3 regions of the Kineococcus anabasis genome follow, and region 2 is predicted to be linked to each of the others. Evidence: riboswitches for the same ligand, from Rfam matches in the RefSeq annotation. Region 2 holds a riboswitch; each other region holds the start of a gene.
The links. A riboswitch is a leader RNA that binds a small molecule or an ion and turns the genes downstream of it on or off. The one in region 2 is predicted to bind S-adenosylmethionine.
Positions count from the first base shown of each region.

Region 1: another riboswitch for S-adenosylmethionine. It lies ahead of ACYQBY_RS14835 (ABC transporter substrate-binding protein); the one in region 2 lies ahead of ACYQBY_RS04410 (methylenetetrahydrofolate reductase).
Region 3: another riboswitch for S-adenosylmethionine. It lies ahead of ACYQBY_RS10440 (aminotransferase class V-fold PLP-dependent enzyme); the one in region 2 lies ahead of ACYQBY_RS04410 (methylenetetrahydrofolate reductase).

Region 1 is NZ_BAAIHU010000009.1:59,872-64,033, forward strand. Features, by position in the region: gene ACYQBY_RS14820 (YdeI/OmpD-associated family protein) at 1-192, shown strand, start outside; gene ACYQBY_RS14825 (amino acid ABC transporter ATP-binding protein) at 233-970, opposite strand; gene ACYQBY_RS14830 (amino acid ABC transporter permease) at 1,011-1,811, opposite strand; gene ACYQBY_RS14835 (ABC transporter substrate-binding protein) at 1,834-2,703, opposite strand; SAM riboswitch class I at 2,984-3,083, opposite strand; gene ACYQBY_RS14840 (MerR family transcriptional regulator) at 3,144-3,536, opposite strand; gene ACYQBY_RS14845 (carboxyl transferase domain-containing protein) at 3,656-4,162, shown strand, end outside.
Region 2 is NZ_BAAIHU010000002.1:187,909-192,070, forward strand. Features, by position in the region: gene ACYQBY_RS04400 (solute symporter family protein) at 1-1,415, opposite strand, end outside; gene ACYQBY_RS04405 (DUF485 domain-containing protein) at 1,415-1,777, opposite strand; SAM riboswitch class I at 2,106-2,200, shown strand; gene ACYQBY_RS04410 (methylenetetrahydrofolate reductase) at 2,255-3,301, shown strand; gene metE (5-methyltetrahydropteroyltriglutamate--homocysteine S-methyltransferase) at 3,304-4,162, shown strand, end outside.
Region 3 is NZ_BAAIHU010000006.1:352,063-356,224, reverse strand. Features, by position in the region: gene ACYQBY_RS10440 (aminotransferase class V-fold PLP-dependent enzyme) at 1-1,234, opposite strand, end outside; SAM riboswitch class IV at 1,272-1,386, opposite strand; gene ACYQBY_RS10435 (rhodanese-like domain-containing protein) at 1,617-2,033, shown strand; gene ACYQBY_RS10430 (O-succinylhomoserine sulfhydrylase) at 2,051-3,253, shown strand; gene ACYQBY_RS10425 (DUF1206 domain-containing protein) at 3,312-4,136, opposite strand.

The sequences.
Region 1 (4,162 bases), on a different contig from region 2:
ATCGCCGCCGACCCGCGGGCGCAGGCCCTGTTCGACGTGCTCACCCGCACCAACCGCTACGCGCTGGTCCACCGCCTGGCGTCGGTGAAGCGGGCGGAGACCCGCGAGCGCAGGATCGCGGAGTTCGTCGCGATGCTCGCGCGGGGCGAGACGTTCCACCCGCAGCGGGCGCGACCCGCCGACCCGCCCTGAGCACCGCGGCGCCACCCGGGCCGGGCGGCGCCGCGGGGGTTCACAGCACCTGGGAGAGGAACTGCCGCAGCCGGGGCTCCCGCGGCGCCTCGAAGACCTGCTGCGGGGTGCCCGCCTCCACGACGACACCGGCGTCCACGAACGCGACCGCGTCGGAGACGTTGCGCGCGAAACCCATCTCGTGGGTCACCACGATCATCGTCATCCCGCCCGAGGCGAGGTCGGAGATGAGGGAGAGCACGCCCTTGACCAGCTCGGGGTCCAGCGCGGAGGTCGCCTCGTCGAAGAGCATGACCTCCGGTTCCATCGCCAGCGCCCGGGCGATCGCGACGCGCTGCTGCTGGCCGCCCGAGAGCCTGGAGGGCCGCACGCCGGCCTTCTCGGCCAGCCCCACCTCCTCCAGGTGGCGCCGCGCCCGCTGCTCCGCCTCCTCGCGCGAGAACCCGCGCAGGGTCCGCAGGGCCATGGCGACGTTGTCCAGCACGCTGCGGTGCGGGAAGAGGTTGAAGTGCTGGAACACCATGCCGACGCGCTGGCGCAGGCGGTCGACGGGCACGGCCGCCGCGTCCTCCCCGCCCAGCAGCACCGTGCCGGCGCTGGGCTCCACCAGCCGGTTCACCGTGCGCAGCAGCGTCGACTTCCCCGACCCCGACGGGCCGATGACGCTGACCGCGGTGCCCCGCGGGACGGTCAGGTCGATCCCGCGCAGCACGTGGTTGCGGCCGAACCGCGCCTGGACCCCGCGCAGCTCCACGCTCGTCGCCGACGGTGCCACCACGGCCCCCGCCGGCGCGCCCACCGCGTCCGCTCCGCTCACCTCAGCCACCCCCCGCCCGCAGACCGGCCTGCGGTGGCGCGGGCAGCGGGGTGGAGCCGGCCGCGGGGGCGCCGGGGTCCGCGGTCCCGGCGTCGGCGCCACCGCCGGTGCGCATCCGCCGGTCCACCACGTTCACCACGTGGGTGAGGGGCACCGTGAGGACCAGGTAGAGCAGGCCCGCCAGCAGCAGCGGGGACTGGTTGCCGGTGTTGGAGCTGTAGTCCTGGCCGATGCGGAACAGGTCCCGCTGGCTGGCGAGCAGCCCGAGGAAGTACACGAGGCTGGAGTCCTTGATGAGGGCGATGAACTGGTTGACGAGCGCGGGCAGCACCCGGCGCACGCCCTGCGGCACCACCACGAGGCGCATGGCCTGCGCGTGGGAGAAGCCCAGGGCGCGGCTGGCCTCCATCTGCCCCGCCTCCACGCTCTGGATGCCGGAGCGGAAGATCTCCCCGATGTAGGCCGAGGCGATGAGCGAGAGCGCGAGGATCCCCAGCGGGAACGGGTTGGGCGGGAAGAACCGCACGTAGAGCGGGGACAGGCCCAGCCCGATGAGCAGGATGGTCACCACCGCGGGTAGGCCGCGGAAGACGTCCGTGTAGATCCGCGCCGGCCAGCGCAGCCAGCGCCGCGAGGAGAGCCCGAGCAGGGCCAGCACCATGCCGAGCAGGGTGCCCAGCACGCCGGAGGCCAGCGCCAGCACCAGCGTGTTGTACAGGCCGGTGCCGATCAGCTCCGGCAGGGCCTCGCGCATCGCCCCCGTGTCGAGGAAGGTGCTGCGCAGCGTCAGCAGGACGTCCACGGCGGTCCTCCGCGGCCGGCCGTCAGGAGGCCGACGGGGACGCGGAGGGCGCCGCGGTGTTCACCGCGACCGAGCCGCTGCCGGGCCGGAACTCCGCGGGGATCTCGCGGCCGGGGTAGAAGCGCTGCTCCAGCTCGTACCAGGTGCCGTCGGCGACGACCTCGTCCAGCGCCCCGTTCAGGGCCTCCAGCAGGGCGGTGTTGCCCTTGGCGACGGCGAAGGCCGTGGGCTGGTCGGTGATCTCCTTGGCGGCGAACAGGATCCCGCCACCGGAGTCCACGGCGATCTTCTCGCCGATCTCGGCCGGGGAGACCCACGCGTCGGCGGTTCCGGCCTTGAGCTGGTTGGCGGCGGTGTTGTAGTCCGGCACGCGCACCGGGTCGAGGTCGTTCTTCGTCGCGTAGTCGTCCTGCACGGTGCCCTGGACGACGACGACGCGCCTGCCCGCCAGCTGGCCGAAGTCCGTGATCGTCGAGCCGGCCGGGACGTCGAGGCCCTGGTAGCCGAAGTCGTAGCCGTGGGTGAAGGCCACCGTCTGCTTGCGCTTCTCCGTGATCGTGATCGAGGAGCTCCCGACGTCGAACTGCTTGTTGGCCACCTGCGAGAGCAGCGCGGAGAAGTCGGTGCCGACGAACTCGACCTCCAGGTCGAGCTTCGCGGCGACGGCGCGCAGCAGCTCGTTGTCGAAGCCGGTGAACACCCCGTTCTCCAGGTAGACGTTCGGCGGGGCGTCGGTGAGGGTGCCGGCGCGGATGACGCCGGGGGTGAGGAGGCCGTAGGGGTTCTCGGCGGGCGGGGCGGCGGGCTCGCCGCCGCACGCGGCCGTCAGGGCGATCGCGGTGGACGAGGCGGCTGCGAGCAGCAGTCGGGTGGCGGCGCGTCGGGTCAGCACGGGTGGTTCTCCTGGAGTGGTGGTGGATCACCCGGCCTCCGGGGTGCGGAGGTGCCGGGAGGGGTGGTGCGGCGGGAGGCGGCGCGCGTGCGGGGACCACCCCGGGGCGGGGTCCCGTCGTGCGCTCTGCGCGGGAGGTGCCGTGGCGGCGGAGGTCAGCGGGCGGGGAACGGCCGGCACGGCCGGCATCGCGCTCCGCAGGTGCGGCAGAGGTCGATGTGGTAGCGGTGCGCGAAGTCGTCGGCCGGAGGCGCGGCGGGCGCGGTCGGGTGCACGGACTCCTCCATCGGCCCTGGCATGAGCACCTGCCCGCGGGGTGGTCCCGCGGGTGGTTGCTGTGGCGTCGTCGAGCCAGGTCTCTCGGCCACTCTGGATGGGTTCCAGAACACTGTACAGCCGCCCGCCGGGCACCGGGTCCGCGCGACCCCGCCGGGCGCCCGTCACGCCGCGGGCCCCTCCAGCCGGGCCAGGTCGTCGGCGCAGCGGCCCTCCAGCTCGGCGAACTCCGCCAGGGTCTGCTCCAGGTCGGCGCGGCGCTGCTCCAGCTCGGCGCGACGGCGCCGGATCTCCCCCAGGAGGTAGCGCAGCTGCCCGGCCTCGCCGGGCTCGGCGTCGTACATGTCGAGGATGGTGCGGATCTCCTCCAGGGAGAACCCGAGGCGCCTGCCGCGCAGGACGAGGGCGAGGCGGACGCGGTCGCGGGCGGAGAAGAGGCGCTGCTGCCCGCGCCGCTCGGGGGCGACGAGGCCGCGGTCCTCGTACCAGCGGATGGTGCGCAGGGTGACGCCGAGGTCCTGCGCGACGCGCGTGATGGACCAGGGTTCCTCGTCCACGGCGATCCCTCCCCCACCGGTCTTGCGGCGGCGCCGCACCCGTGCTTACGTTGACGTAAGCGGCAGCGTAGCCGCTGCGGGGCCCGGCAGCAGCCGGGCCTGCCGGGAGGAGGCGTTCCGTGACGGCAGCACCCACCACCCGCGCGGGCGGCGCCACGCTGCGCGAGCTGACCGCCGAGCTCCGCGCCCGCCTCGCCGAGGTCCGCCGCGGCGGCTCCGAGGCGGCCCGCGCCCGGCACACCGCCCGCGGCAAGCTCCTCGTGCGCGAGCGCGTCGACCGCCTGCTCGACCCCGGCTCCCCGTTCCTGGAGCTCTCCCCCCTCGCGGCCACCGGCATGTACGGCGACGAGGTCCCCGCGGCCGGCATCGTCACCGGCATCGGCCGCGTCGCCGGCCGCGAGTGCGTCGTCGTGGCCAACGACGCCACCGTCAAGGGCGGCACCTACTACCCCGTGACCGTGCGCAAGCACCTGCGGGCGCAGGAGGTCGCCGCCGCGAACTCCCTGCCCTGCCTGTACCTCGTGGACTCCGGCGGCGCCTACCTGCCCCTGCAGGACGAGGTGTTCCCCGACCGCGACCACTTCGGGCGCATCTTCGCCAACCAGGCCCGGATGTCCGCCGCGGGA
Region 2 (4,162 bases):
ACCGGCGAGAAGATGATCAGCCCGATGCAGCTGATGAGACCGCCGTAGATGCTCCACAGGGCGCCACGGGTGGTGAAGCGCGGCCAGAAGAGCGAGTAGATGATCGTGGGCAGGTTCGCGCTCGCGGCGACCGCGAAGGCCAGCGCCACGAGGAAGGCGATGTTCTGGCCGTTGGCGAAGATGCCGCCGACGATCGAGATGGCGCCGATGACGACCACGCTGAGCCGCGCCACCCGCACCTCCGCGTCCGGGCTCACCTGGCCGCGCTTGATGACGCTGGCGTAGATGTCGTGGGCGAAGGAGGCGCTGGCGGTGATGGCCAGGCCGGCGACCACGGCGAGGATCGTCGCGAAGGCGACGGCCGCGATGATGCCGAGCAGGATCTCCCCGCCGAGCTGGTAGGCCAGCAGCGGCGCCGCCGAGTTCGCCTTGCCGGGCGCGGCGAGGATCGTCGTCTTGCCCACCAGGGCGCCGGCGCCGTAGCCCAGGACCAGGGTGAACAGGTAGAAGAAGCCGATGATCCAGATCGCCCAGACGACGCTCTTGCGGGCCTCGCGGGAGGTGGGGACCGTGTAGAAGCGCATGAGGACGTGCGGCAGGCCGGCGGTGCCGAACACCAGGGCCATCGACAGCGAGATGAAGTTGAGCTTCGTCAGGCCGCTCGCGCCGTACTGGGCGCCCGGCCCGAGCAGCGCCTCACCGGCGTTGCCCTCCTTGGCCACGGCCGCACCGAGCAGCTCGGAAAGGTTGAAGCCGTACAGCGCGAGCACCCAGATCGTCATCACGCCGGCGCCCACGACGAGCAGGATCGCCTTGATGATCTGGACCCAGGTGGTGCCCTTCATGCCGCCGATGAGCACGTAGGCGATCATCAGCGCGCCGACGACGGTGATGACGACGTTCTGCCCGGCGGTGCTGGTGATGCCCAGCAGCAGGGCGACGAGGCCGCCCGCGCCGGCCATCTGCGCCAGCAGGTAGAAGAAGCAGACGATGAGCGTGGAGCACGCCGCCGCCATGCGCACCGGGCGCTCCTGCAGGCGGAAGCTCAGCACGTCCGCCATCGTGAAGCGGCCCGTGTTGCGCAGCAGCTCCGCGACGAGCAGGAGCGCGACCAGCCAGGCCACCAGGAAGCCGATGGAGTACAGGAAGCCGTCGTAGCCGTAGATGGCGATGGCCCCGGCGATGCCGAGGAAGCTGGCGGCCGAGAGGTAGTCACCGGCGATGGCGGTGCCGTTCTGGCCGCCGGTGAAGGAGCGGCCGCCGGCGTAGAAGTCGGCGGCGCTGCGATTGTTGCGGCTGGCCTTGATGACGATGGCCATCGTCACCGCGACGAAGACGCCGAAGATGGCGATGTTGACGACCGGGTTGCCGATGTCCGTGGTGGGTGCGGCGGCCGTCGCGAGGGCGGTGAGCATCAGTGTCCTCCTGCCTGGTGGCCGGGAGCGTCCGGCCCCTCGATGCGCTCGCGCAGGCTCGTCGCGTGCGGGTCGAAGTCCTTGTTGGCCCAGCGCACGTAGGCGGTGGTGATCGCGAAGGTCGTGACGAACTGCCCGAGCCCGAACAGCAGGCCGATCGTGATGTTCCCCAGCACCTTGGTCCCCATGAAGCCCGGCGCGTAGGCGGCCAGGAGCACGTAGGTGAAGTACCAGACGAGGAAGAACGCCGCGGCGGGGAAGACGAAACGCCGGAAGCGGCTGCGCAGCGCGGCGAACTCCGGGCTGTCCTGAACGTTCTGGTAGGGGGTGCGGCCCCCGGTTGCCGGTGCGTCCCCGTGCAGGGCACCGGTCGCAGCCCTGCTGCCGTGCGGGTCCGGTTCCCCGGTCGCCGGCGTGCTGCCGTACGTACTCATGCAGACCTCCTCGTCCGCTCGCCGGCCGCGTGGTGCCGCGGTCGCGGTTCTGTGGCTGGCACACCCTAGCCACGCGATCCCCGCCGCACGCCGCTTCCGGAAAGTTGCGGCGTGGCGTGTCGCGCGGTGCTGACGGCACCCTCGCCGTCCCACCAGGCTAGGCGGTGGACGGGCGGGAACGCGGGGGAGAACCCCCGGCGCTGCGCCGGGCGGGGGACGGATTTGGACGACCTCCGCGGCGGCGGCTACTCTGCGGGCACCATCCAGAGCGGCCGAGAGTCCTGGCTCGTCGACGCCGCAGCAACCCCCCGGACATCGGGTGCAGGGTGCTACCGCCAGGTGCGATGGAGTTGAGATGCGCTGTACCCGCCCCACCGTCACCGCGCCCTGTCCGGGAGCCCTCACGTGAGCATCGCGCGCCTGCTGGCCCCTGGGTCCCGCCCCACGGTGTCCTTCGAGCTCTTCCCGCCGCGCACGCCGGCCTCGCGGGAGTCCGTGCTGGAGACGGTCGACGTCCTGGCCGGTGCGGGCGCGGACTTCTTCTCCGTGACCTACGGCGCCTCCGGTTCCACCCGCGAGACCAGCCGCGACCTCGTGGCCCACATCCTCTCCGCCACCCCGGTGCCCGTGGTGGCGCACCTGACGTGCGTGGGGGCCTCCCGCGCCGAGGTCATCGAGACCGTCACCCGCTACCTCGACGTCGGCGTGCGCAGCTTCCTCGCGGTGCGCGGGGACCCCCCGGCGGGGGAGCCGGACTGGTGCCCGCACCCGGACGGCCTCGCCCGCGCCTGCGACCTCGTCGAGCTGCTGCAGGTCGTCGACCGCTGCCACCGCGCCCGCCGCGGGGTCCTGGCGCCGGTCGACGAGGAGCCGCTGAGCGTGGCGGTCGCGGCGTTCCCCGCGGCCCGGCAGGCCGGCTCCGACGCCTGCGACGTCGACGTGCTGCTCGCCAAGCAGCGTGCGGGCGCCGACTTCGCGATCACCCAGGTGTTCTACGAGGCGGACGACTACACCCGCCTCGTGGAGCGGGCGCGCGCCGCCGGGGTCACCATCCCCCTGGTGCCGGGCGTCATCCCGATGACCGACCCCGCCCGGCTGCTGCGCCTGCAGCAGCTGACGGGGGTGCCCGTGCCGCGCGCGCTGCTGGCGCGGCTGGAGCAGGCGGCCGCCGGGGGCCGCGCCGCCGTCCACGCCGAGGGGATCCGGGCCAGCGTCGAGCTGGTGCGGCGCGTCCTCGACGCGGGGGCGCCCGGCCTGCACGTGTACACGTTCAACAAGCACCACGCCGCACTTGACCTGCTCGAGGGCGTACACCTCGACGGCGGGGCCCCGACGGCTCCCGACCTGGCCAGCGGGCCGTGGGTCACGGCTCCTCACCACGACACGCTGCGCCCGGCGCAGCAGGACACCGCGTCCGACCTGGCGAGCGCCAGGCCGGACGGGAGGGGATGACCATGACGCACGACGCCACCCGTCTGCCCACCACGATCCTCGGCTACCCGCGGATCGGGCCGCGCCGCGAGCTGAAGAAGGCGCTGGAGGCCCTGTGGGCCGGCCGCGCCGGTCTGGAGGAGACGGAGGCCGCCGCGGCCGCGCTGCGCGCCCGCACCCGCCGCCGCCTCAAGACCCTGGGCCTGGCCGCCCACGACGCCTCCATCCCGTCGGCGGCCTCGCACTACGACCACGTCCTCGACGCGGCCGTCACCGTGGGGGCCGTGCCCCCGCGCTTCGCGGACGTCGTCGGCGCCGACGGCTCGGTCGACCTCGTGGGCTACTCCACGATCGCCCGCGGCCGCGGTGAGGACGCGCCGCTGGAGATGACCAAGTGGTTCGACACCAACTACCACTACCTCGTCCCCGAGATCGGGCCGGACACCGCGTTCCGCTTCGCCGACGACCGCAAGGTGCGCGAGTTCGCCGAGGCCCTGGAGGACGGCTTCCTCACCCGCCCGGTGCTCGTCGGGCCGGTGACGTTCCTGCTGCTCAGCAAGCCCGCCGAGGGCAGCCCGGAGGGCTTCTCCCCGCTGGGACGCCTGGCGGACCTGGTGCCCGTCTACGCGGAGGTGCTGCGCGCCTTCGCCGCCGCCGGGGCCACCTGGGTGCAGCTCGAGGAGCCCGCGCTCGTCTCGGACACCCTGACCGCGGACGCCGACGCCGTGCACGCCGCGGTGCGCGAGGCGTACGCCGCGCTCACCGCCGTCGAGGGGCGTCCCTCCCTGCTGGTGGCCGCCCCCTACGGCGACCTCGGCGACCTCCTCCCGACCCTGGCCGCCACCGACGTCGAGGCCCTGGCCCTCGACCTCGTCAAGGGCT
Region 3 (4,162 bases), on a different contig from region 2:
CCAGCCGCCGCAGGGCCCCCAGCAGCCGGTCGACGTCCCGCGAGGAGGAACCGGCGCCCGTGCTGACCCGCACGCCGCCGTCCACCAGGCCGAGGCGCGCGGCCAGGGGGTGCGCGCAGAAGCGCCCGTCGCGCACCCCGATGCCGTGCTCGGCCGACAGGTACGCCGCCACCAGCCCCGCGGGGAACCCCCGCACCGTGAAGGTCACCACGCCCACCGCGTCGGCCGCCGCGGCGGGCAGCTCCGCGATCCGCACCCCGGGCACGGCGACCAGGCCCCGCACGAGCCGCCCGCGCAGCGCGTCCTCGTGCGCACGCAGCGCCCCGGCGGGCAGGGCGGCGAGCACCTCGCAGGCCCGCGCCAGGGCCGCGGCGCCCAGCACGTTGGGGGAGCCCGCCTCGTGCCGCTGCGCCCCGGTGGCCCAGCGCACCTCCTCCGCCTCCGGGCCGACCTCGAGGGTCGCGCCGCCCCCGGCCAGGTACGGCTCCGCGGCGTCCAGCCAGTCGCGGCGGCCCACCAGCGCCCCCGCCCCGAACGGCGCGTACAGCTTGTGCCCGGAGAACACCACCCAGTCCACGCCCGACGCCGCCAGGTCCAGCCCCCGGTGCGGCACCAGTTGCGCCCCGTCGACGAGCACCCGCGTCCCGGCGGCGTGCGCGGCGGGCACGATCCGCTCCAGCGGCAGCACCTGCCCGGTGACGTTGGAGGCGCCGGTCACCGCGAGCAGCGCGTAGGGGCGCCGGGCCAGCTCCGCCAGCAGCGCCTCCACCGTGGCGTCCAGCGTCTGCGCGCACGGCAGCACCGTGGCCCCGCGCCGCCGCCACGGCAGCAGGTTCGCGTGGTGCTCCAGGTCGCAGACCAGCACCGCCGCGTCCTGCGGCACGCAGCGGGAGAGCAGGTCCACCGCGTCGGTGGTGCTGCGGGTGAACACCACGAGGTCCTCCGCCCGCGCGCCGCAGAACCGCGCGACCGTGCGCCGGGAGCGCTCGTGCAGGGAGGTGGTGAGCTGCGAGAGCCACCCCGCGCCGCGGTGCACGCTGGCGTAGGTGGGCAGCACCGCGGCCACGCACTCGGCGACCGCGGTCAGGGCGGGGGTGCTCGCGGCGTTGTCGAGGTTCGCGTAGCGGGCGGTGCCGCCGGTGACCAGCGGCACGCGCACGTCCGCGCCGACGACGGGCAGCAGCGGCGCGACGTCGCCGGCGACGGTGGGACGGGCAGGGGTGAGGACGGGCACGGTGGAGCCTCTCCGGTCACCGGACCGGGAGGGGACCGGTCCGCGCTTGCCGGTGCCACCACGGCACCGGCCGGGTCGTCACCCGGGGCACCCCGCCGCGGAGGGAGGGTTGCCGGCCAGCGAGCCGGGGCTTCGCGCTGGCGCTCATGACCTGCCCGAAGACTGCCACGGCACCGGCCGCCGCTGTCAAGGCGGCACCCGGGAGGCGGGTGCGCGGCAGCGGCGCGGGCGCAGGTGCCGCCGTGCGAGACTTCGCCAGGACGCGCCGAGCGCGCCCAGCCCATCCAGAGCGGCCGAGAGACCCGGCTCCACGACGCCGCAGCAACCCCCCGCCGTGCGCGGGTGCGGGTGCTCCACCCGGGACGAGATGGAGGACGAGCAGTTGAGCTACGCCGGTGACCTCACCCCGGAGGCGGCCTTCGAGCTGCTGCGCTCCGACCCCGACGCCGTCCTGGTGGACGTGCGCTCGGAGCCGGAGTGGCAGTTCGTCGGCGTGCCCGACGTCTCCGCGCTGGGTGGGCAGGCGGTGTTCGTGTCGTGGCGCGGGAACCTGCCCGACCCCGCCGGCACGTTCGTCGCGGACCTCGCCGCCGCCGGGGTGCGCCCCGAGGCCGGTGCCCCCGTGGTGCTGCTGTGCCGCTCGGGGGTGCGCTCCGTCGCCGCCGCCGAGGCCCTCGCCGCCGCCGGCGCGCCGAAGGCCTTCAACGTCCTCGACGGTTTCGAGGGCGCCCTCGACGAGCACGGCCACCGCGGCGGCGCCGGGTGGCGCGCGGCCGGGCTGCCCTGGCGGCAGTCGTGAGCCGCGGCCCGGAGGGCATGCGGGGCGGCACCCCGCACCTGCGCCCCGACACCATCGGCGTGCGCGGCGGCCTGGCCCGCTCGGAGTTCGAGGAGACCGCCGAGGCGCTGTACCTGACCTCCGGTTTCGTGTACCCCTCGGCGGCCACGGCGGAGGCGGCGTTCAAGGGCGAGGACGACCACTTCATCTACTCCCGCTACGGCAACCCGACGGTGTCGGTGTTCGAGGAGCGGCTGCGGCAGATCGAGGGCGCCGAGGCGTGCTTCGGCACGGCCAGCGGCATGGCGGCGGTGTTCAACGCCCTGGCGGCGCTGCTCGCCTCGGGGGACCGCCTCGTCGCGGCCCGCAGCCTGTTCGGTTCCTGCTACGTCATCTGCGACGAGATCCTGCCCCGCTGGGGGGTGGAGACCGAGTTCGTCGACGGCGAGGACCTCGACCAGTGGGAGCGGGCGCTGTCGAGGCCGGCGCAGGCGGTGTTCTTCGAGACGCCCGCCAACCCCATGCAGACCCTCGTGGACATCGAGGCGGTCTCCACGATGGCCCACGCCGCCGGGGCGCAGGTCGTCGTGGACAACGCCTTCGTCAGCCCCGTCGCGCAGCAGTCGATCCCGCTGGGGGCCGACGTGGTGGTGTACTCCGCCACCAAGCACATCGACGGGCAGGGCCGGGTGCTGGGCGGGGCGGTCCTCGGGCGCGCCGACTACATCGACGGGCCCGTGCGCGAGCTCATGCGGCACACCGGCCCGGGCCTGGGGGCGTTCAACGCGTGGACGCTGACCAAGGGCCTGGAGACGCTGGGGCTGCGGGTGCGGCACTCCGCCGCCTCGGCGCTGCGCATCGGCCGCTGGCTGCAGGAGCAGCCGCAGGTGCGGTGGGTGCGCTACCCGATGCTGGAGTCGCACCCGCAGTTCGACCTGGCGAAGCGGCAGATGTCCAACGGCGGCACCATCCTCACCTTCGAGCTGGACGCCCCCGAGGGGCGCGCCAAGGAGCGCGCCTTCGAGGTGCTCGACGCGCTGCGCGTGGTGGACATCTCCAACAACCTGGGCGACGCCAAGACGCTCATCACCCACCCGGCCACCACCACCCACCGCAGGCTGGGCGAGGAGGGCCGGGCGGCCATCGGGCTCAGCGACGGCGTCGTGCGGATGTCGGTGGGCCTGGAGGACGTGGAGGACCTGCTGGAGGACCTCACGCAGGCGCTGGGCACCCGCGGCTGACGCACACGCACGAGGCCCGCGCCCCCCACCGGGGCGCGGGCCTCGTGCGTCGTGGCGCTCAGGCCTTGGTGCGCCGCTGGGACGTGAGGATCTGGAAAGCGCCGTAGGCGGCGATGCCCAGGGCCACCAGCACCAGCAGGATCTGCCCGAACGGCTGCGCGGCGATCTCCCGGAACGCCGCGTCGAGGCCGCGGGACTTGGCGGTGTCACCGGTCGCGGCGTACGCGACGAGTACGCCGATCACGGCGAAGGCCACCCCGCGGGCCACCCAGCCGGCGGTGCCGAGCTTGCGCAGGCCGGGGCTGAGGGAACCGGAGATCTTCTCCTCGAAGCGGTGCTGCAGCCCGCGCTGCACGGTGCGGACGCCGATGGCCACGATCGCCACGCCGATCAGCACGACGAGGACGGCCCCGCCGGGGGCGTCGAGGATGCGCTGGGTCAGCGTCTGCTGCTGCTGGCCGGTGCTCGCGCCGGCACCGGTGAGCAGGCGGATGCACGAGATCGCCAGGAGCAGCGCCAGCAACCCCTTCGCGGCCGCCTTCACCCGGTGCTTCGTGTCCGAGCCGAAGGCCGCCTCCAGGGCCTGCCACGCGAACAGGGCGATGAAGCCGACGGCGAGCACGACCAGCAGGAACGGGCCGAACGGGGAGCGGGCGACGGTGCCCAGCGCGCCCGAGGAGTCCGCGCTGGCCCCACCCGAGCCCAGGGCGATCTGCAGGGCCAGCCACGCCACGAGCAGGTAGACCACGCCCTCCGCCGCCACGCCGAACCGGCCGACCTTGCGGATCGTGCCCTCGTGCCTGCGGGCGGTCGCCGTGGCCTGGTTCCCGGCGCTGCGGGCGAGGTTCCGGGGATCTGAGCCCGACGAACCGGAGCGTGCCATGGTGCCTCCTCCTGCGGTCGCGCCCG